DNA from 3 places in the Peribacillus sp. P4_B1 genome. Region 3 is predicted to be linked to each of the others. Evidence: riboswitches for the same ligand, from Rfam matches in the RefSeq annotation. Region 3 holds a riboswitch; each other region holds the start of a gene.

Region 1 (7,854 bases), on a different contig from region 3:
ACTTTTTTATTATCCACTTTAATTATCCTGCTTTTTCTATCTCATGAAATTCCATTCATCGCTTTCATATTTACTTTCTGCAATGGCCTTCACTTCCTGCAATTGCTTTTCAGTTAGGACGTATGGCTCTAACTCGATCGAAAGTCCTTCGGCAAAACCTTTTTCAAAAGCTTCTTTCGCTTCAGGAATGGTAACCTTTCTTCCGGCAATGTCATTTATGGCCACAGCTTTATTTTTTAAGCTTTTTTGCATTCTCTCCTTAACCCTGTCATTTGAGAATTTAAATACGCTAAAGAGCTTATCATCATCAAGTTCAAGCAAAATGGAACCGTGCTGAAGGATGACGCCCTTTTGCCTGGTTTGAGCGCTGCCAGCGACCTTCCTGCCCTCGACGACCAGTTCATACCAGCTTGGAGCATCAAAGCAGACGGAAGACCTGGGCGTTTTTAAAGCCGCTTTTTCCTGATCGGTTCTAGGCACGGCAAAATAAGCATCCAATCCCAGATTCCTGAACCCCATTAATATTCCTTCAGAAATGACACGATATGCTTCAGTAACGGTAGTTGGCATTCCCGGGTAGGATTCTGGAACGATTACACTATAAGTCAATTCATGCTCGTGCAGTACCGCTCGTCCTCCTGTTGGTCTGCGAACAAAACCAAGGCCCTGCCTTTTGACCTCTTCCATATCGATTTCCGCTTCTGCCTTTTGAAAATAACCAATCGACAATGTCGCTGGGTCCCAACCGTAAAAGCGTATGATTGGCGGAATTTCCCCTTTGCTTTGCCAGTTTAGCAGTGCTTCGTCCAGCGCCATATTAAACGCCGGTGAACAATATCCAGAATCTATAAAACCCCATTTTTCTTTAGTCATCCTTACCCCTCGTTTCAATAGACTGTTTTTCAATACCCCACAAAAAAACTCACATGTAGTAGTTTAACAGACTTTAACACTCTAAAAAAGAAAGTGCTATCAAGTCGATGAAGAATTTGATGAAAATTCTTTTTGATTATTGGGTAAAGCAATTATATAATAAAGATTGTCTGTATTCGTTAAGGTAGAAGGGAGTTTTTATGTTTGGAAATATTATATACACTGCTCATCATCTTAGGAGTGGTTATTGCGTATTCACTTTTTAATTGGTACCGCCAGCGTAAAATCGTTAAAACATTAACACAGGACGAATTTATCGCTAACTACAGAAAAGTGCAGCTAATCGATGTGCGGGAACCGAATGATTTCGATAATGGCCATATCTTAGGCGCAAGAAACATCCCTATGACGCAAATGAAAACCCGCTTGGTCGAAATTAGGCCGGACAAGCCTGTATATTTGTACGCTCAAAGCGAAATCATCAGCGGAAGAGCTGCAGCCATGCTATACAAAAAGGGCTACAGGGAACTTTTTCACTTAAAGGGCGGTTTCAAGATGTGGACCGGGAAAATCAAAGCAAAGAAATAAGACCCCATCTCCGCATGGGCTCTTTTAAATTAAAAAGCCTTCATACGCATCATGCGTGCTCCAGGAAAATGAAAGTTAACTGTTCGACTTTAATGAATTCTTACATAAACATGAAAAATCCCCGCCGGCAGGCAGGGATTTTTTTCGTGTAAGCTATCAGTCTATGCTTGATAGCGCAGAATAGGTTTTCTTGCAGCAAGAGTTTCATCAAGCCGCTTAATAACGGTTGTATGCGGAGCTTCCTGAACGATTTCCGGGGTTTCTTCAGCTTCCTTGGCAATCTGGATCATTGCATCGATGAATGCATCCAGCGTTTCTTTTGACTCGGTTTCAGTCGGTTCTATCATCATTCCTTCTTCCACGTTCAACGGGAAGTAAATGGTTGGAGGATGATACCCGAAATCCAGCAATCTTTTTGCTATATCGAGGGTCCTTACCCCTAATTTCTTTTGCCTGCGTCCGCTTAATACGAATTCATGCTTACAATGACGATTATATGGTAAGTCAAAAAATGGTTCCAACCTACGCATCATATAATTGGCATTGATGACCGCATTCTCTGTGACGGCTTTAAGGCCATCAGGACCCATTGAACGAATGTACGTATAAGCTCTAACATTTATCCCGAAGTTCCCATAGTATGGTTTTACCCTGCCAATGGATTGCGGGCGGTCATAATCAAGAACGAATTGCTCATCTTGTTTTACAACAAGCGGTTTAGGCAAGTAGGGAATCAAATCCGACTTTACCCCTACAGGGCCGGAACCCGGACCGCCGCCGCCATGCGGACCTGTGAATGTTTTATGGAGATTTAAGTGAACCACATCAAAGCCCATATCACCCGGGCGTGCTTTTGATAGGACTGCATTCAGATTGGCTCCGTCATAGTAAAGCTTCCCACCTGCATCATGGACAAGTTGTGCCATTTCCAAAATGTTCTCTTCAAACAATCCCAATGTATTGGGGTTCGTCAGCATCAAGGCCGCCGTATCCGGTCCGACAACACGCTTTAAATCTTCAAGGTCGACTAACCCATTTTCATCGGACTTCACTGTAATCGTTTCAAGTCCGGCAACAGTTGCAGATGCAGGATTCGTACCGTGTGCAGAATCAGGTACGATCACTTTCGTCCGTTCTGTATCGCCATTCGCTTCGTGAAAAGCGCGAATCATCATCAACCCTGTCCATTCACCGTGTGCACCTGCTGCAGGTTGTAATGTCACTAGATCCATTCCTGTGATTTCCGTTAAATGTTCCTGCAAATCAAATAATAGTTCCAAGGCTCCCTGGACTGTAGTCGGGTCTTGATATGGATGGATATGGGCGAAACCGTTATAGCGTGCCACATTTTCATTTATTTTCGGATTATATTTCATCGTGCATGAACCCAGCGGATAAAAACCCGAATCCACCCCATGATTCCGTTTGGAAAGTGCTGTATAGTGACGCATGATATCCAGTTCGGACACCTCAGGAAGCTCTGCCTCTTCTTCACGGATGTAGTCGGCAGGAAGAATTTCTTCGAGCGGAATAGTTGCAACATCCATTTCTGGCAGACTGTACCCGATTCGACCGGAAGTGCTGATTTCAAAAATGAGTGATTGATCTTGATTATTCATGTTGATCCCCCAATTCCTGCGCAAGTGCATCGATTTCTTCTTTTGTTCTAAGTTCCGTTACCGCAACCAGCATATGGTCTTTCAGCTCAGGATAAACCGTCCCTAAATCGAAGCCGCCAATCATCCCTTTTTCAAAAAGGTTTTTATTGATTTCTGAAAACGAAGCAGGCAGTTTAATGACAAATTCATTGAACGAAGGACCGTCGAACATCACTTCTATCCCTTTTGCCTTTATAGCTTTTTTCGCATAGTGTGCTTTTTGAATATTTTGCACGGCCATTTCTTTGACACCCTTTTTCCCAAGCGCCGTCATTGCAACAGAAGCTGCCAAGGCATTCAACGCTTGATTGGAACAAATGTTGGATGTGGCCTTATCACGGCGAATGTGCTGTTCACGAGCTTGAAGCGTCAACACAAAGCCCCTTTTTCCATTTTCATCCACCGTTTGACCGACGAGCCGGCCCGGAACTTTCCGAACAAGTTTATTAGTAACGGCAAAATATCCACAGTGAGGTCCCCCGAATGCCGCTGGAATGCCGAATGGCTGAGCATCTCCCGTTACGATATCTGCACCGAGTGAACCTGGGGGTGTCAAAGCCCCCAGTGCAAGCGGATTACTGGAAACGATAAACATGGACTTGGCGCCATGAATGATTTCTTCCATTTCTTTCAATGGCTCTATCCGTCCAAAAAAATTCGGATATTGCACAATCACTCCTGCAATGTCATCATTCATTAATTCCTTTAAAGCAGCCATGTCCGTCACACCGTCTTTATAAGGAATTTCAATCACTTCCACGCGTTGCCCTTTCGCATATGTCTTCACAACTTCTCTTGATTCAGGATGAACTGCTCCTGAAATGAGAATCTTCTTGCGCCGAGTCTGACCTGAAGCAAGCATGGCCGCCTCAGCCAGCGAAGTCCCGCCGTCATACATGGAGGAGTTAGCTACGTCCATACCCGTCAACTCACAAATCATCGTTTGATATTCAAAGATGGCCTGCAGTTCACCCTGTGAAATTTCGGGCTGATAGGGAGTATAAGCCGTATAAAATTCAGAACGGGAAAGAACGTGATCGACGATGACCGGTGCATAATGGTCATAGACACCCGCACCAAGGAAGGAAGCATAGTTTTTAAGATCCGCATTCTTGGCAGCAAGCCTTGATAATTCTTTCATTAATGCAGGTTCCGATTTAGCAGGTTTGATATCGTATTCTCCTTGAAAGCGAACACTTTCAGGGATATCATTGAAAAGTTCTTCAACAGCAGGTACCCCTATAACTTCCAGCATTTCTTGTTTATCTTGCTCTGTCATGGGTAAATAACGATGTTTCATCTAATGACCATTCCCCTCTATTTACGTGGTTTTTTATAAAAAGGTGTTTGTATTATAACGGCTTTCAAACGTTTGGAACGGATTTCCACTTCAATTTCCGCATCCAGCACCGAATATTCCTTATCGATAAGTACCAATCCTACGTTTTTCTTCAACGTTGGTGATTGGGTACCAGTCGTGACCTCCCCAATGACTTTGTCCCCGCTGTAGACCTTATACCCATGACGAGGAATGCCACGGTCAATCATTTCAATTCCCACAAGCTTCCGGGGTGCCCCTTTCTCCTTTTGTTCAGCAAGAACGGCTTTCCCGAAAAAATCGGCTTCCTTATCCACTTTTACCGCAAAACCAATCCCGGCTTCTATTGGAGTAATGTCCGCTGAAAGCTCCTGCCCATACAGCGGCAGTTTCGCTTCAAAACGCAGGGTATCACGAGCACCTAAACCAATCGGCTGTATCCCTTCTTCCTTTCCGGCATCCATTATCGCCTTCCAAAGGGCAGGGCCGTTTTCACTGTCGCTATATATTTCAAAACCATCTTCACCAGTATATCCAGTACGGGATACCAACGTGGAGATACCATTTATCATGACATTCTCCTTGAACTTGAAAAATCCAATTTCACTTAAGGCAGTATTTTCTGAAAGTTTTTGCAATATCTTCTCTGCAGATGGTCCTTGAAGTGCTAGCTGTATATAGTCACTCGATACATTCGTAATTTGGGCATTTTCCGTTAGATTAGCTTGCAGCCAATCGAAATCTTTTTCTGTATTCGCTGCATTGACCACGAGCAGATAGTCGTCTTCCGCCCTTTTATAAACGATGAGATCATCAACCGTCCCGCCGTTTTCATAACACATGGCCGAATATTGGGCACCGCCCGTTTGCAGCTTTGATATATCATTAGTCAGCATCTTCTGTAAAAAGGAAAGGCTCCCAGGACCCTTAACATCAACTTCCCCCATATGCGATACATCGAACAGACCCGCTTTTGTACGTACGGCTTCATGTTCGTCCTTTATACCCGTAAATTGGACAGGAAGTTCCCAGCCGCCAAAATCAATCGTTTTCCCTCCGTATTCACGATAAACCTCAAATAGTGGTGTTCTTTTTAAATTGGTCAAAAAATGACCCCCCTCAGATTTTTTAAAATTAAATTGGCTTCATTATCAAAGCTTTTTGTCCTTACGCATCAGATATTCTGATTCATGATGTAAAAAAAGCACAAAAAAGGACAGAGAAAGCCCGTTTGAGCTTTTTCTCTGTCCTGAAACCTGAAAGTTTACCTATATAATAGGTTTTCCCCTTTGGTGGCCGTCCCAAACGGGCGGCGCTCTCCAGAGTTGCGTCCAATAAGAGTTCTTTTGCCTGAGAGATTCACTGCTAAGTTTGCTCCTTCGGCGCTACATCCGTAGTCTCTCCCCTTATCTTCACCCGCATATTATGGTCTACCAATGAAATTAAGCGAATAAGCCCCACCCATTAGTAAAACCTTTGAGCATCATAGAATGCATTCTCTGCCAAATCTCCAAAAACTCCAGAAAAACGTTTACATGATCTCCTTCGGTAATCTTGGATAAAGCAGGTACCTATAGCCCATACTAAGAAAACGCGAATTGCAAATCGATACAAAAATTCTTTTTAGCGTTTGGAAATTGGAATTTTCTAAATATACTTATATCCTACCCTAAGAAACTTATCTCTGCAATATCTTTTGAAGAGAAATATTTTTCTTACTTCACATATGAAATGTTCGGTTTTTGACCTTATATTAAGGAATTTATGATTTAAGAGGGAGTTATTTCTATGAAAATCAATATATCCTTCAATTCTGAATGGAATGACGAGTTTTTACAAAAGGTGGAAAATGATGGTCCATGGGGAAATTGGGAGCTTTATAAGTTGGCGGTTAAAATGGAGGAAAATCTCATCATTCCTGATTTTGAAGGTTTACAGGCACCCAAGCACCTTCCTCAGTTAACCCCGCTTCCCCATCAATTGGAAGCTGCAAAGCAAGTGGTGGAAAAGATGAATGGAAAGGCCATTTTAGCAGATGAAGTAGGTCTCGGAAAAACAATTGAAGCCGGCTTGATCCTAAAGGAGTATATGATCAGAGGCCTTGTAAAGAAGGTATTGATCCTTGTACCAGCTTCCCTTGTAACACAATGGGCTTTTGAATTGAATACGAAGTTTCATATTCCGGCAGTCGTTCAGAGAAAAAGTTATGTGTGGGACTCCTGTGATGTGGTCATTTCATCCATTGATACAGCGAAACGCGCTCCACATCGTGATATCATTTTCAATCAGGAATATGACTTCATCATCATTGATGAAGCTCATAAACTTAAAAATAATAAGACGAAGAACTATGAATTCGTCCAAAATCTGAAAAAGAAATTTTGTTTACTCCTGACAGCTACTCCCATTCAAAATAAAGTCGAGGAAATTTTTCACCTCGTTTCGTTATTGAAACCAGGCCACTTGGGAAATGCCTCACTCTTTTCAGAAAAATATAAAGGGAAAGGCCGGAACATAATTGAAGATGAACACCTAAAGGAATTGGTCAACACTGTGATGATTCGAAACCGGCGGGCCGATACTGGTATTGAATGGACAAAAAGGCATGTGGAAACCATCACCATTGAATTTTCTCCAACCGAGCAGGCATTGTACGATGCAGTTTCAAAATTCAAACCTATTTCTGATGGAACAAAAGGAAGCGCCTTTTCAGCTCTCACTCTCCAAAGAGAAGCCTGCAGCAGCAGAGAGGCGGTCTTTTATACTTTAAAAAACATGAAAGCCAAATACGACCAGCCTACCCCTGACTTTTTGGCAAAGCTTGATGATTTATTTACAAAAGTGAATGAAACGGTTCAGAATTCAAAAGCTGAAAAAGCTTTGGAACTGATCAAGAAAATTGATGACAAAGTGATTATCTTTACAGAATACCGAGCGACTCAGCTTTATCTACAATGGTACCTTCAACAGAATGGAATTTCTTCAGTCCCATTCCGAGGCGGATTTAAACGTGGAAAGAAAGACTGGATGCGAGAATTATTCCAAAAGAAAATTCAGGTATTAATTGCAACAGAAGCTGGCGGGGAAGGGATAAACCTTCAGTTCTGCCATCACTTGATTAATTTTGACCTGCCATGGAACCCCATGAGGCTTGAGCAAAGAATTGGGCGGATTCACCGCCTTGGACAGGAAGAGGATGTCAGGATTTATAACTTTGCCACGAAAAATACTGTTGAAGAACATATTCTAAAGTTACTATACGAAAAAATTAATTTATTTGAAAAAGTAATTGGTGAATTGGATGATATTCTAACCAAACTGGATATTAACAACATTGAAGAATATTTAATTGATGTGGTCGGCGAGTCCAAAACAGAGGGCGAAATGAAAATCAAGATGGATAATTTTTCATCGATG
Region 2 (7,854 bases), on a different contig from region 3:
GATTTTAGCAAAGGTTGAAACGAATGGACTTCCGATGTCATCTAGTTTATCCCATGGATAAACCGTCACGATGACGAATATAGCGCCAATATAGAAAATTAAAATGCGCCATATGATTGATTGGATCGCTTTTGTTACGGTCTTCGTTGGATTCTTCGCTTCTCCGGCCGCGATGCCGATGAGCTCAACGCCTTGATAGGAAGCCACAACAAGGGAAAGCGCAAAGAAGAATCCTGTCCAGCCTCCCGTAAAGAAGCCGCCATTTGCCCAAAGATTCGATAATCCAATTGCGTCTCCGCCATTCCCTATTCCAAAGAAAATAAGGCCAAGGCCGGCAACGATCATCAATACAATCGTTATTATTTTTATAAGCGCAAACCAAAATTCAAATTCCCCGAAAGATTTTACGGAAATGAGGTTGGCTGCCCCCAAGATGATCATGGCGACCACACCTGGTATCCAAGCTGGTAACTCCGGGAACCAATACTGCATATACATTCCAACGGCGATGATTTCGGACATTCCTACGATTACCCATTGAAACCAATTGCTCCAAGCAGTCATATAACCTGCCAAAGGATGTATATAGCTGCTAGCAAAGGATGCAAAAGAACCCGTAGTCGGTTCTAAATATAGCATCTCCCCCATAGAACGCATGATGAAAAATATAAATATACCTGCGATGGCATATGCAAGCATTACAGAAGGCCCTGTCCATTTGATCGTGCTCGCCGATCCCATGAATAACCCGACCCCAATGGTTCCGCCCAAAGCTATCATTTGAATGTGACGTGCCTCCAGCCCTCTCTTTAATTCCTTGTTTGACATGATTAACTCCCCCAGGTGCAATATTAGCAGCAATGCTCTTCCAACCTTACCGCCAATCGACTCTATTTATTATTGTGGTTAGAAATGCCTTATCGTAATCATATAAATAACACTTTAATTTTGTTTTCTTATCTTATAATAGTAAATACTCTTTAAAAACACAAATGTATTTTTCAAAAAAACAGTTGTCAAATATATCTTGGCGATTTTTCCTATCTTAAAATACCTTTTTTTAAAAAAGTGAATCAGTATTTTATAATAGTGATTACACAAAAAAAGAGTAGAAAACAATCACTTCTGCTTTGAACCATTCAAAGTCTTTTCAAGTGAACGTTTAAAAAAATTAAAACCATTTCAATGTGTTATAAACCTCTTATAAGACTGGCTAACTCCCAAAAAAAATTGTTGACCTTCAGAAAAATAGATGATAGAATTCCAATATTATTTTATAAGTATAATGAATGCTTCAGCAGTGGAAGATCACCGCAGACAGACATTTTTACACAACCGCATACAAGCAAGCGATGAATGCTATGGATGACACTATAGCAGGAGCAGCTTCTGGAGAGACTGTACAAGATGCAGCGCCGAAGGATTCACAATCTCAGGCAAAAGGACAGAAGAGTAACGAATGATAAATTGTTATTCTGAACCCTTTAAGAGATTGGTATATCCAATCTCTTTTTTTATTGTCCACTTTGTGATTGGACTTAAAACAACACTCGTGAAAACCATTGGCAAGCTGGGTGAAAAAATCACGTCCTTCTCCAAGACCATGCAGGTTTGAAATCATTCACTACCAAGACTATAAAAGACGGGGGCGTACGAATTGGCTAAACAGGAATTAAAAAGAGATTTAAAAAATCGTCATGTACAACTTATTGCAATAGGAGGAACCATTGGTACCGGTTTATTTTTGGGATCCGGAAAAGCCATACAAATGGCAGGTCCATCTATCATCTTCTCCTATCTAATAATTGGAATTGCCTTGTTTTTTGTGATGAGAGCCCTAGGCGAATTGCTCTTATCCAATGCAGGATATACGTCATTCACTGAATTCGCAACCGAATATGTCGGCCCATGGGCTGGCTTCGTGACCGGTTGGACATATTGGTTCTGTTGGATCATGACCGCAATGGCCGATATCATAGCTGTCGGTGTCTATATACAATACTGGTTCGATATCCCTCAATGGATACCGGCTCTAATATGCCTTGTCATTCTGTTAGGATTGAACCTATTGACCGTTAAGTTATTTGGCGAATTGGAATTCTGGTTTGCCATCATAAAAGTAATCACGATCATCACCTTGATATTCGTAGGAATCATTCTCTTGGCCATCGGCTTCAATACCAATACGGGAACGGTTTCCCTAACGAACCTATGGACTCATGGAGGCATGTTCCCAAATGGAATTTCCGGATTCCTGTTGTCTTTACAGCTGGTCGTCTTCTCCTTTGTAGGTGTCGAATTGGTCGGGGTTTCAGCAGCAGAAACGGCGAACCCGAGAAAGAACATTCCGTCTGCCATCAATAAAATCCCAGTCCGGATTTTACTTTTCTATGTAGGTGCCATATTCGTCATTCTCTGTGTCAACCCTTGGACACAACTGAATGCCACGAGCAGCCCATTTGTAGAAGTCTTTGCGCTAATCGGCATTCCTGTCGCTGCGGGGATCATCAATTTCGTCGTTTTGACATCAGCTGCTTCTGCATGCAACAGCGGTTTATTTTCAACAAGCCGAATACTCTATACGTTAAGCAGGAATGGAGAAGCCCCTGCTAAACTGGAAAAATTAAATCAACAGGCTGTTCCTAGCAATGCCTTATTAACATCAACAATCGTTGTATCACTAGGAGCATTGTTAAGCAAACTGATACCGGAACAGGCATTTACCGTTGTGACAACCATCAGTGCCATCTGTTTCATATGGGTATGGAGCATCATCTTGATCTCACATATCAAATATTCGAAAACACGGCCGGACCTAAGAGCCGAATCAACTTTCAGGGCTCCTTTTACACCCTTTATCAATTACGCCATTTTAGGATTATTCCTGTTCATCCTTATCGTTATGCTATTCGCTGAAGCCACACGGCTATCACTGCTTATGACGCCAATCTGGTTCATGGTCTTGGTGATACTATATAACTATCAGAAAAAAAGATAGTAAAAGGATAAAGCCTTGAACTCTATAAGAATTCAAGGCTTTATCTTTTATCAGCGGCTCTGTTGCTAAAAAATATATCAAGCAACTGCATTAAATTTCATATCAAAATAGTGTAAGCTTATATTTATCATCGGTTCCTTATCAAAGAAGGAATATCCGTCATGTATGAATTTTCCATCCAGTTTGGTTCACCCATCCATCAGTGGCACTGAAGTAAAACCCCCATTGTTGGACGTTTCACTTTATTTAAAACGGAGGGGTTTGTTTAATGAAGATTCTATATATCCTTACTCTAGTTCCTTTTATAGGCATACTAGGATTTCTGCCTTTTGTTAATAGAATAAAACCTTATGTATTAGGGATGCCTTTCAATATGTTCTGGATGGCTATGTGGGTGGTCCTTACCTCTGCCATCTTGGGCATCATGTATAAGCTGGATCCCCGGAATCGGGAAGGTGACCAGGAATGAATATTGCCCTCATAATCATTTTAGCTTTTTTACTACTATCGATATTTTTAGGCATTCGTTCTTCAAAAGGAAAAGATATGAACTTGGAACAATGGACGGTGGGCGGACGCGGTTTTGGTGCAATATTCGTCTTCCTGCTGATGGCTGGGGAAATCTATACGACCTTCTCCTTCCTTGGCGGCAGCGGCTGGGCCTATGGCAAGGGCGCACCCGCTCTATATGTTCTTATTTACATTACTTTGTCTTACGTATTATCCTATTGGCTCCTTCCTGAAATATGGAAATATGCCAAAGAAAATAAGCTGATGTCCCAATCCGATTTTTTTGTAAGCAAATATAAGAGTCCCAGTTTAGGAATTTTGGCTGCGCTTGTCGGTGTGGTCTCGATGATTCCAGTGATCGTCGTGCAGCTGAAAGGATTGGGGATCATTGTCTCAGAGGCATCTTATGGTGCAATCTCAATGTCTGCGGCGGTATGGATGGGGGCAATCGGCCTTACCATTTATGTAATGATTTCCGGTATACACGGCTCAGTCTGGACAGCAGTCATTAAAGATATCATGATGATCGCCATTATAGGATTCTTAGGAATTTATCTGCCCATTCATTACTTTGGTGGATTTCAGCCGATGTTCGAAGCAATTGATGCGGCCAAGCCTGGTTTTCTAAAGTTCCCCGAGCAGGGACTTAGCATATCATGGTTCATCTCCACGGTAATATTGCTTGTATTTGGTTTCTATATGTGGCCCCAAGTTTTCAGCGCGGTTTATTCAGCTCGCAGCGGGAAGGTATTTCGAAAAAATGCCATCATCAGCCCTTTATATACGCTCATGCTGTTATTCGTATTTTTTGTAGGGTTTACAGCTATATTGAAAGTGCCTGGACTCGTAGGGGCAGATGCAGACCTCTCATTGCTGCGCCTTTCGATTCAGACCTTTGACCCATGGTTTATAGGTATAATCGGCGGGGCTGGGTTGCTGACCGCATTGGTGCCGGGATCCATGCTTTTGATGAGCGTCGCTACACTGCTCGCTAAAAACGTCTATAAGGAATTTGCACCTGCAGTATCAGATCGCCACGTTGTAAGATTGGCAAAAATCCTTGTACCAATCATTGCTCTTATAGCCGTCTACTTCACCTTAAACGGCGGCGAAACGATGTCAGCATTAATTCTCATGGGATACAGTCTCATCACACAGCTATTCCCGTCCCTTCTATTTAGTCTGAAGAAGAAAAAGAATCCAATCAATAAATATGGCGCAATCGCCGGCATCATCACCGGATTGGCCATCGTGATCTGCATTACACTCAGTCATTCAACAATAGGGACCCTGTTTCCATCCTTGCCACAAGCAGCGAAAGATTTGAATGTGGGAATCATCGCCTTGGCATTCAATTTCATTGTGATGATAACGGTAAGTCTTGCCCTCAGGAATCATGCGGTTCAGTTGGAACCAAAATCCGTTAACGATATTTGAAGCACTCATTGATGCTGATTATTTTGGAAATCCTGTGAATGAACATCGGAAGGCTCAGTCAAAAGACTGAGCCTTCCTTCGAATAATACAGTAATAATGTCCTTTTTCTTAAGAGTGATTATAGAAAGTTAAATAGCCGTCAAAAAACAATGTCTCATAATAAACTACCAATCTTTTTTGTTTATCATCAAATCCCCTATTTTAACTAATAAATTCATCAAGGTTCTGGCTACTACCAGACCATCCATAGCTAAATCATATCCACCTTTTAATAAGGCTTCCGGATTAAAGCAAAAAGTAATCGATATTACAAAAGCTATTAAAATCAGGATAAACCGAACTGAGATCTATTTGACATTAACGTTCCGCCTTATATTATGTATTTTACAAATAATAGCATCGTTTTGGAAATAATCTTCATTTACTATCATTAGGGAAATCTCAGTTGCAATAAAAATCAAAATAAATAGCCACCCTAATAAAGAATGACTATATATTATGAAATATGAACTTTAAAATACATCCCGCATTGCTTTTACTCGCGATTGGAGCAAATACTCGTGAATTTCACGCTTTTACTCGTGATTTTGGTGCAAATACTCGTGAATTTGGAGCAAATACTCGTGAGTTTCATGCTTTTACTCGTGAGTTTGGAGCAAATACTCGTGAATTTAATGCCCGTTAAAACTCATAACTTAGTAATCCACTAAAGCCTTCCTTCCATCATTCAATGTTTTAACCATTTCCTTATACTCCTGCAACGCTTGTTCCAGTTTTTGTTTTCTATTTACAATCATCCTCGAAACCTCTTTCGGGCTGGGCCCGCCTTGAATGCTTCTAATTTCCACAAAGTATTCAGGAGAGATGATTTTTTTCCATTCGTCTTCAGTTAAATTCACTGCAACGAATTCATTGATGATCTTGTTGATTTCTTGTGTGTCCCAATCATATAGCTCTTTCCCTTCACTTATCGACCGTTTTGCAATTGTACTTGCTATGGAATGGGCTTTTCTAAATGATATCTCGTAATCTCTTGATAGGGTATCAGCTAATTCAGTAATTGTTATACTGGATTTTGCGGCCAATTTTTTTGTATGTTCTTCATTTACTTTCAATGTTGATATGACTGCATACATTAGTTTCATGACACGGCCTGCATTCGAAAAAGCCCGATATAAATGCGGCTGTAAATCATCTTCCGTATCGACGATATCTCCAAATGGTGTGTTGTGGATCATATTCATTGCAGCAAGTGCATCACCATACGCACTGCTTGCAATCGAACGGGAATGTTCAATTGATACTGGGTTTCTTTTTTGCGGCATGATGCTGCTAACTTGAACATAAGGATCTGCCACATGAAATGTACCAAACTCCCTTGTCACATGCTGCAGGAAATCTTGGATCCACCTCCCAGTATTGACCATGCACGTCATGATGGCAGTTGCGGTTTCCAATAAATAATCTGCCCCGCCTATCGAGTCATAGGAATTTTCAACAACCGCCTCAAACCCAAGCAGTTCAGCGGTACGGTTACGGCTGATTGGAAAACCAGTAGTTGTTAACGCAGCCGCGCCCAGGGGGGATTGGTTCACCGTTTCAAAGGCTGCCCATAACCGTCCAATATCCCTTTGAAGAACGTCATAAATGGCTAAAAAGTAATGGCCTAATGTAGTCGGCTGAGCCGGTTGGGTATGCGTGTAACCAGTAATATAGGTTTCTATATGTTTTTCTGCCTGCACCAAGAATGCCTCGCTCAATTGGTTTGCATAGCCGATCAATTGCAAAAGATGACCTCTTATAACAAGCCGATACATCGCAACTCCCATATCATTACGGCTGCGGCCGATATGAATCTTTCCTGCGAGCTCGTGACCGATTTCCTCGCCAATCTTTGCCTCCATCATGAAAAATAAGTCTTCGAATTGAGGTTGATAGGTCAGGAGAGTGAGATCTGTTTGAGCCACTTTCCGAATCCCCTCCAGCATGGTTTTCGCTTCTTCTTCTTTAATGATCTTTTGTTCCGAAAGCATGATGACATGTGCCCGATGAATATCGAACATAACATGAAATAAGTAATCTCTTTGATCATTAAAAACAGGCATTAGAAGCTCTTCCGCATATGTTTTTCCGGGAAAAACACTGCCTTCATTTTTGATAAATTCTTCAAGCTTACTCATCTTTGAACCTCCGATTTATAAAGCTTTTTCCGCTTTTATTCCAAAAAACTTGTTCGAAATAAAAAGAACGATAACTATCAGCGTGATTTGAATCATCCCATAGGCAGCTGCCTGCCCCATATTGAACATCCGAAGCTGATTCATGATTTCAATGGATATGGGTCTGTTTGAAATCGTGTACAACAGGACCGAGGTTGGGAATTCTCCTACAGACTCTATAAAGGCTAATAATGTCCCTGATAAAACACCAGGCAAAATAATCGGTAATATGACCTTTCTGAAGGTATAAAACCACTTTGCCCCCAAGTTTCTTGCCGCTTCCTCAATTGAGTCATCAAGCTGTTCCAGAACGGCGTTAGTTGAGCGAACTACAAGGGGAATATGTCTGATGAAATAGGCAAGGGGCAAAATCCAAAATGTTCCTACTAATATTTGACCGAAAGAAAAAACGCTAGGTTCATTAAATGCGAATATCAAGTTCATCCCAATAACCGTTGCAGGCAAGGCCCACGGAATCATGACTAGGATATCAATAAAGCTTTTCCCGACGAATTTCCGTTTAACAAGAACATAGGACGCGATGACCCCAAACACCAAATTTGCCAGTGTGGCAATAACAGCCATCAGTAAACTATTTCGTAACGGTTTAAAGATATTGGGGTCTTCAAACAAAAGTCGGTAATTTTCCGCATTAAATACTGTCGGGTACGTTTGAAACGTCCAGGTTCC
Region 3 (7,733 bases):
AGCCTATTTGAGTATAGTGTAAATTGACGGTTTTATTCTCATACATTACAATTTATTTAATTGCCAATTATTATGAAATATTCAATGATGCATTTGATACCTAAGGGAGATGATTGAATGAAATCGCTTACAGACGGACAAATCATTTGGGAACCGACAAAAGAACAAATCGAGCACACGGTATTGACTCAATATGTGAAATGGTTAAAAGAAAAGAAAGGTTTATCATTTCATGATTATCATGAATTATGGAAATGGTCGGTTGATGAACTGGAGGAATTTTGGGCTTCAATTTGGGATTATTGTGATGTAAAAGCCGCCAGGAAATATGACAGGGTTTTAGCGGAGCAAGCCATGCCAGGTGCGAAATGGTTCGAAGGGGCAAGGCTTAATTATGCTGAAAATGCATTATTGAATGCTCAAGAAGAAAAAACGGCGATTTTTTTTCGTTCCGAACATATCAGGCAGCAAGAGATTAGCTGGAAAGAGCTGAAAGAAAAAGTGGCTTCTGTCGCCCATTCATTAAGGGAACTTGGTGTGAAACCGGGTGACCGTGTTGTTGCCTATATGCCAAATATACCTGAAGCGGTCATAGCTTTCTTGGCAACAGTAAGTATAGGTGGCATTTGGTCCAGTTGTTCTCCTGACTTTGGTGCAAGAAGCGTCATTGATCGTTTTAAACAGATTGAACCGGTTTTATTACTGGCGGTTGATGGGTATCAGTACAACGGAAAAGTATATGATAAAACATCCGTTGTTTCACAGCTTAAACAGGAATTGGGCACTGTTAAGCATACCGTGTTGGTTCCTTACATAGAAAAAAAGGTTGTGGAAGTGAATCTGGCAAATACAATCCCTTGGGATGACCTATTAAAAGAAACGGCGGAATTATCTTTTGAAAGTGTTCCGTTCGATCATCCGCTTTGGATTCTCTATTCATCAGGTACAACCGGAATGCCAAAACCAATTGTACAAGGGCATGGCGGTATATTATTGGAGCATTTTAAATCAACAAGATTGCATCAAGGCATGACTTCCGAGGATACGGTATTCTGGTTTACGACGACAGGCTGGATGATGTGGAATCTACTAATGGGAGGTTTGCTTAATGAAGGGACGATTGTTCTTTATGACGGCAGCCCTGCCTTTCCGAATATGGATGCCCTTTGGGAATTGGCTGAAGACACAGGCATGACTTTCTTTGGAACAAGTGCACCTTTCCTTACGAATTCCATGAAGTTAGGAATCAAGCCAATGGGAAGATATGATTTAACAAAATTGAAGGCTCTTTTTTCAACTGGGGCTCCATTGTCAGGTGACGGATACAAATGGGTGTATGAGAATGTCAAGAAAGATATATGGCTCAGTTCATCTAGTGGCGGAACCGATGTTTGTGCCGGATTTGTAGGTGGTGTTCCAACATTACCTGTAAGAATCGGGGAGATACAAGGAAGGGCATTAGGTGTTCGTGCAGAAGCCTTTGATGAACAAGGTCAATCATTGATTAATGAAGTCGGTGAATTGGTCATTACTAAACCGATGCCGTCCATGCCGCTTTACTTCTGGAATGATCAAGACGGGTCAAGATATTACGAGAGTTATTTCGATACGTATCCTGGAATATGGAAACATGGAGATTGGATAAAGATCGACGACAAGGGCAGCTGCGTCATTTATGGACGTTCCGACTCGACCATTAACCGTTCTGGTGTACGGATGGGGACTAGCGATATCTACCGCGTCGTCGAAGCGATCGATGAAGTTATGGAAAGCCTTGCCATTGATAGAGAAGTGCTTGGCCGCGGTTCTTCCTTGCTGCTGTTCGTCGTCCTTAAGCCTGGTAAAATCCTGGATGCAGCATTGACATCGAAAATCAATGAACAAATCCGAGGACATGTGTCCCCTCGTTTTATCCCAGACCAGATCCATGTCGTTGAACAAATACCTAAAACCTTGAACGGAAAGAAAATGGAAGTACCGATACGCAAAGTGTTGCTAGGTTTCGAGTTTGATAAAGTGGTGAATGCAGACTCCATGGGAAATCCAGAATCGCTTCAGTTTTTCAAAGAATTAGCTCTCGAGTTGAATGAGAAAAAAATATTCTGACATCCCAGGCGGAGCAAAAAGCTCCGTCTTTTTTATAAGACTTTATGAGTTTATTCTCATAAGGTCTTTTTTTGTTTCTGGAGGTGAAAAATTTCTAAATATAAAGGGAAAGACCAAGTTCAGAATATAGAAATTGCTAGAGATATTGCTGAAAGTTTCCATCATAACTATGGGGGAACATTCCTATTACTAGAGTACAAAATACAAGAAGAGACTGCTAGGATTAGATGGTCGGAAAATGAGTAAAAGTTATTATAATATAATTCCATCCATTGAAGAGCCAAAAAGTTACAAAAACTCATATATAAAATCAAAACTGATTCATTACCACCAGAAACACCAAAAGATCCCGATACATCTATTATATTCACATCTTATACTGAAACTGAAAAGATAAAAGAGCAAAATTTACAAGGAATTGGCTGAGGTGAAGCCAAAAAGGAATTGTTTAATGTAATGAATAGATTTAATGAAGTATCGCGCGAGAAATATAATGAATTAATGTCTTCTCCAAAAACTCTGGATAAAAATTTAAAAGAATGAACAGATAAAGCAATAGAAATTAGTGTACCATTCTTAAAAGACATTAGAAGTAAGATTGGTATCAGGTGAGAAATTTGACTTATAAGGTATTTTGGACAAATGTACTAAACTAGCGGTAGCTTTTCTTTATAAGGGGAAAGCTTATAAAAAGGCAGGTTAGTGAAACTTCCCTGAGTAATTGATAAACTTAAAACACATTTGAACTAAAGTTTACTCATTATGGAGAGCAGGGATAGATCATCTTCACTTTTATTTATTTGGAAGAAGAACACTGGAATAATCAAATTTACCTTAGAGATATTCAGATGCTTTTAAAAAAACTATTATCAATTAAAGGTTAAATTATCTAAAACATTCATTCTTGACATATGATCTTATCCTGAAAAAAAGACAAGTTGGTCGTGGATTTTATTCATTCCAATCAGGTATGTTATCACTTGGTTATTAGTAGCCGTGCTTGCGATGATTCGTGTTGAAGAGTAAAAATTACAAAATTTGGACTTGGAATTTAATATTATCTATTATCTATTATCTTTTTGGTGCCAAAAGATGCCGGTAAAACATCTAATGCTTCTAAAAAATCACCGCTGGTAGTAACCGGAACCCTATTGCAGAATAATTAGCAGTTGGAAATGTAAAACGCTACATATAGTGGCGTTTTCAAAAAATAATGAAGGAATGAAGAGATTATGAGAAGTGAATTAATGGAAATTCTAGAATCCCGTAAAGAGGAAATGATTAAAATTCGTAGGCACCTACACGAAAATCCTGAGCTTTCTTTTAAAGTAGAAAAGACAGCTCAATATATTATTGATTTTTATAAAGAAAAGGACGTAGAAGTTCAATCTAATGTAGGTAATGGATACGGAGTTATCGTGACCATTAAAGGTGGAAAGCCTGGAAAAAACATCGGTCTTCGAGCTGATTTTGATGCACTTCCAATCGTTGAAGAAACGAATATAGCCTTTAAATCAAAAAATGAAGGCGTTATGCATGCGTGTGGTCATGATGGACATACTGCCTACTTATTAGTCTTAGCCGATTGCCTCATTCAATTAAAAGATGAAATTCCAGGTACAATCAAAATTATTCATCAGCATGCGGAGGAAGTTCCGCCAGGCGGGGCAAAGAGTATTGTAGAATCCGGGGTGCTTGACGATTTAGATAATATATTTGGCATCCATCTGCTGCCAATGGACGAAGCAGGAGTTGTTGGTTATCATGCTGGATATTCTTTTACCGGCAGGGCTTATTTGAAATTAAAAGTTCAAGGTAGAGGTGGACATGGTTCCTCACCACATTTAGCGAATGATGCCATTGTCGCTGGTGCTCATTTTGTTACCGCTGCTCAAACGATTATTAGCCGTCGATTAAGTCCTTTTGATATTGGTGTGATTACGATTGGATCTTTTGATGGAAAAGGAACATTTAATATAATTAAAGACAGCGTAGAGCTTGAAGGCGATATTCGTTATATGACTGTTGAAACAAGAGATAAAATTGAAAAAGAAGTTAAACGTCTTGTAAAAGGACTTGAAGAAGAATTTGGTGTAACATGTGATCTAACTTATACGAATGACTATCCACCTTTATATAATGATCCTGAATTAACAGGAAAGGTTGCCGAGTCACTTAAGAATGCAAATGATAAAGATATTAAAGAAGTAAAGGAATTTCCAGCAATGCCGCCATCTGAAGACTTTGCTTACTATGCTGAAAAAATTCCTTCCTGCTTCTTTTACATTGCTTGTACACCTAAAGGAGTAGAAAAACCTTATTTTAATCATAATCCTAAATTTGATATCGATGAAGATGCCCTTCTCGTGGCAGCAAAAGCAGTAGGATATGTTGTTTGTGGTTATTATGAGTTAGATTAGGAAAAAGAATAGAATATTTGTAAGACGTGGTACAGATGATGACATGCTTTGCTGTATTAGATAATTCTATTGATAATAAGCAACTGATACCGAGAAAGGCTAAAGAATGGGTTGTAGCTGATAGTCGGATCTCTCCGTGTGAAGGGAAACTTTCATGCATGGTGGATGGAGTGGCTAACGGGAAAAGGCAATGATAACTTCGAATTTTCACCTATTTTTATGAATGGGAATACAAATAAATCATCCCCTTTTATAAAAGAATGCTTCAATTGAATTTTTATAAGGGTAAGGTATAGATTTGATCATACTTTATAGACATGTTTTAAAAGGTGCCTGCTAACCAAATTAAAGTCCCAGTTTGACGCTGGTAAACAGTAATGGAAAATCGTTTTGTGAACACGTCAAGTATTGTAGAATAATTATTTACCTTTGGGTTTTTTGGCCGAAAAGATAGATGTGGTTCAATACCAAAAGTTATAGTTTCAGCTCCTAAATACTTGGTCTTTTCTTTTTAATCTGGACAAAACTGTAAACTATACTACTTAGGAGTATTCATTAACTCCCTTTCATGCGAAATTCCAAATAAAGGATTCTTAAATCCTCCTTTTTTGTATTTGGTTCGAATACATAATGATTTAACAAAGAAAGTGAAAATAAATACGTGATGATAAATATAAACCTTATTGATCTAAATTATGTTATTCTATTTCTGTTTACAACAGTCCGTCTGCAAAACTGAAATGGGGGTAAGAGGTAAATGGATAAGGAAAAGGAAATCAAACTAAAGAAACCAAAGAAGTCGTGGGTATGGGTTCTAGCAATTATCATCATTGCTAATATAGCAGGTGGTGGGGGCAAAGAGGAAGTTGCAAAAGAGAAAGCTTCTGCAACTACTGCTGAACTTAGGGAGGAAGCTTCTAACCAATCTTTACTGCTGCAAGCATTCTCGCGTGTCGCGAATTTTCTCTTTTTCCATACATCAATTATGTTAAAACTATAGACTTATGTAATTTCCTATCTTGAAAATTTAGCCTTATAGTCAATCGGAAAAATGTAAAAATGTTTCGCTTATACATAAGCTTGTTTGGATTCCTTGCAAATGGAAAAGCAGCTAATAAGTTTGATTTTTCGTAGCTAATAACTTCTAAAATATATACTGTTCATAAAGTTGAAAATTGTCTGTGGTGAAATTTCAGAAAATAAAGTTTTTTCAGATAAGCGTTGAAATGTCCATTAAAAACCGATAGTATACAACTATTAAAACAACTTTATATCAGCGGATGATGATTGTGGGAGAGACTAAACATTGTTTAGCACCGAAGGAGCAAACCCTAAAAAGCAGGGGACTAATCTCTCAGGTAAAAGGACTACAATAGGACGCGTCTCTGAAGAGAGCCATAGGCCACCGAAGGAGTTAAACTCTCAGGTAAAAGGACAGAGGAAGGTAGGAAAATCCCTATCTTTCCTCTGTCCTTTTTTTATTAGGAAAGATAAAAAGAAAGGAGGTGCATTAAGGTCTGTGATAAATGAGTCTATCTTTTGATTTGTACAATTAACGCTATATTTTCAAAAAGGTTGGTAGATCTATTTCACTATATCTAGTACCTATCCAAGAAAGCGCTTACAGTGGTGGACAGTTTCCCAGTACGCTAATAATTCACACTCATTGAAAGACAGACTCTTTATTGGGAAAAAATCCAAGTATCCTATAAAAGTAGAAAGTGGGAATTCGTATGCAGGAACAAAAGTTAGATAGAGGGCTAAAAAACAGGCACGTACAACTCATCGCTATTGGTGGGGCAATCGGAACGGGATTATTTCTTGGAGCAGGAAAGTCTATTCATTTAGCCGGGCCATCCATTTTAATTGCTTACATGATTACAGGCGTCATTTGCTTTTTAATCATGCGCGCACTTGGAGAACTACTCTTATCTAATTTGCACTATCATTCCTTTGTCGACTTTGTAAGAGACTATTTAGGTAATATGGCTGCATTTGTAACCGGCTGGACCTACTGGTTTTGCTGGATTTCAATCGCAATGGCCGACTTAACAGCAGTTGGTCTTTATACTCAATACTGGTTTCCCTCTGTACCACAGTGGATGCCAGGATTAATTGCACTTGTCATTCTGCTATTTATGAATCTTGCAACGGTAAAACTTTTTGGCGAAATGGAGTTCTGGTTCGCATTAATTAAAGTCATAGCTATTCTAGCACTAATTGTTATCGGTATTTTCATGATTATTAAAGGCTTTTCCACTGATTCAGGCGCAGCAAGTTTCACGAATCTATGGAGTCACGAAGGTATCTTCCCAAATGGAATAAATGGTTTTATCCTCTCATTCCAGATGGTAGTGTTTGCGTTTGTTGGCATTGAACTTGTAGGACTAACAGCAGGTGAAACAGAGGATCCAGAAAAAGTTATCCCCAAAGCGATCAATAATATTCCTATTCGGATTATAATTTTCTACATTGGCGCACTTATTGTCATTATGAGTGTTTATCCGTGGAACGCAATCATCCCAACGGAAAGCCCATTCGTCCAAGTATTTGTGGCTGTAGGTATCGCTGGAGCTGCTGGTATCATCAATTTTGTCGTCTTAACATCGGCGGCTTCGGCATGTAACAGTGCAATCTTCAGTACAAGCCGGATGGTATACTCACTTGCCAAAGATAAAAATGCACCTGTACCGTTTGCAAAACTTAATGACCGTAAAGTACCTTCCAATGCATTGGTCTTTTCAACGGTTGTCATTTTAATTTCCGTTGTTTTGAATTATTTAATGCCTGAAGGAGTATTTACCTTGATTACAAGTATTTCTACAGTATGTTTCATTTTTATTTGGGGAATTACCGTCATCAGCCATTTGAAATATCGTAAAACAAGACCAGATCTAGTGAAAATGAACAAATTTAAATTACCACTTTATCCATTTTCCAATTACTTGATCCTTGCTTTCCTAGCGTTCGTCCTTGTTGTTCTTGCACTTGCGAACGATACTCGTGTTGCCTTAATCGTAACTCCTGTTTGGTTTATTATGCTGGTTGCGATTTATAAGATGCGCAAAACGCAGGTAGATCAGGCGAATCAGAGAGAGGCAGCGGGGAATTAGTGGCAAGAAACCCTTTGATTCCATTAACGGTGTTTGTCCAGATAGCTGCCGCTCCATATTTTCCAACTCGGTGAGTAAAAAATCTGCCCGTTAT

The links. A riboswitch is a leader RNA that binds a small molecule or an ion and turns the genes downstream of it on or off. The one in region 3 is predicted to bind glycine.
Region 1: linked by a shared signal. The riboswitch ahead of gcvT (glycine cleavage system aminomethyltransferase GcvT) and the one ahead of AC1DVK_RS16275 (amino acid permease) in region 3 are both predicted to bind glycine.
Region 2: linked by a shared signal. The riboswitch ahead of AC1DVK_RS03675 (amino acid permease) and the one ahead of AC1DVK_RS16275 (amino acid permease) in region 3 are both predicted to bind glycine.

What each region holds. Positions count from the first base shown of each region.
Region 1 covers NZ_JBFUHM010000007.1:19,253-27,106, reverse strand. The annotation lists gene AC1DVK_RS05590 (lipoate--protein ligase family protein) at 37-873, opposite strand; gene AC1DVK_RS05585 (rhodanese-like domain-containing protein) at 1,078-1,461, shown strand; gene gcvPB (aminomethyl-transferring glycine dehydrogenase subunit GcvPB) at 1,623-3,080, opposite strand; gene gcvPA (aminomethyl-transferring glycine dehydrogenase subunit GcvPA) at 3,073-4,419, opposite strand; gene gcvT (glycine cleavage system aminomethyltransferase GcvT) at 4,437-5,543, opposite strand; glycine riboswitch at 5,680-5,762, opposite strand; glycine riboswitch at 5,766-5,853, opposite strand; gene AC1DVK_RS05565 (DEAD/DEAH box helicase) at 6,226-7,854, shown strand, end outside.
Region 2 covers NZ_JBFUHM010000004.1:113,342-121,195, forward strand. The annotation lists gene AC1DVK_RS03670 (amino acid permease) at 1-828, opposite strand, end outside; glycine riboswitch at 1,380-1,458, shown strand; gene AC1DVK_RS03675 (amino acid permease) at 1,658-2,998, shown strand; gene AC1DVK_RS03680 (DUF3311 domain-containing protein) at 3,267-3,467, shown strand; gene AC1DVK_RS03685 (sodium:solute symporter family protein) at 3,464-4,945, shown strand; gene AC1DVK_RS03690 (hypothetical protein) at 5,451-5,630, shown strand; gene argH (argininosuccinate lyase) at 5,641-7,125, opposite strand; gene AC1DVK_RS03700 (ABC transporter permease) at 7,141-7,854, opposite strand, start outside.
Region 3 covers NZ_JBFUHM010000028.1:7,597-15,329, forward strand. The annotation lists gene AC1DVK_RS16255 (ATP-binding protein) at 1-11, shown strand, start outside; gene AC1DVK_RS16260 (acetoacetate--CoA ligase) at 118-2,106, shown strand; gene AC1DVK_RS16265 (amidohydrolase) at 3,339-4,526, shown strand; gene AC1DVK_RS16270 (hypothetical protein) at 5,284-5,526, shown strand; glycine riboswitch at 5,807-5,906, shown strand; glycine riboswitch at 5,910-5,966, shown strand; gene AC1DVK_RS16275 (amino acid permease) at 6,260-7,639, shown strand.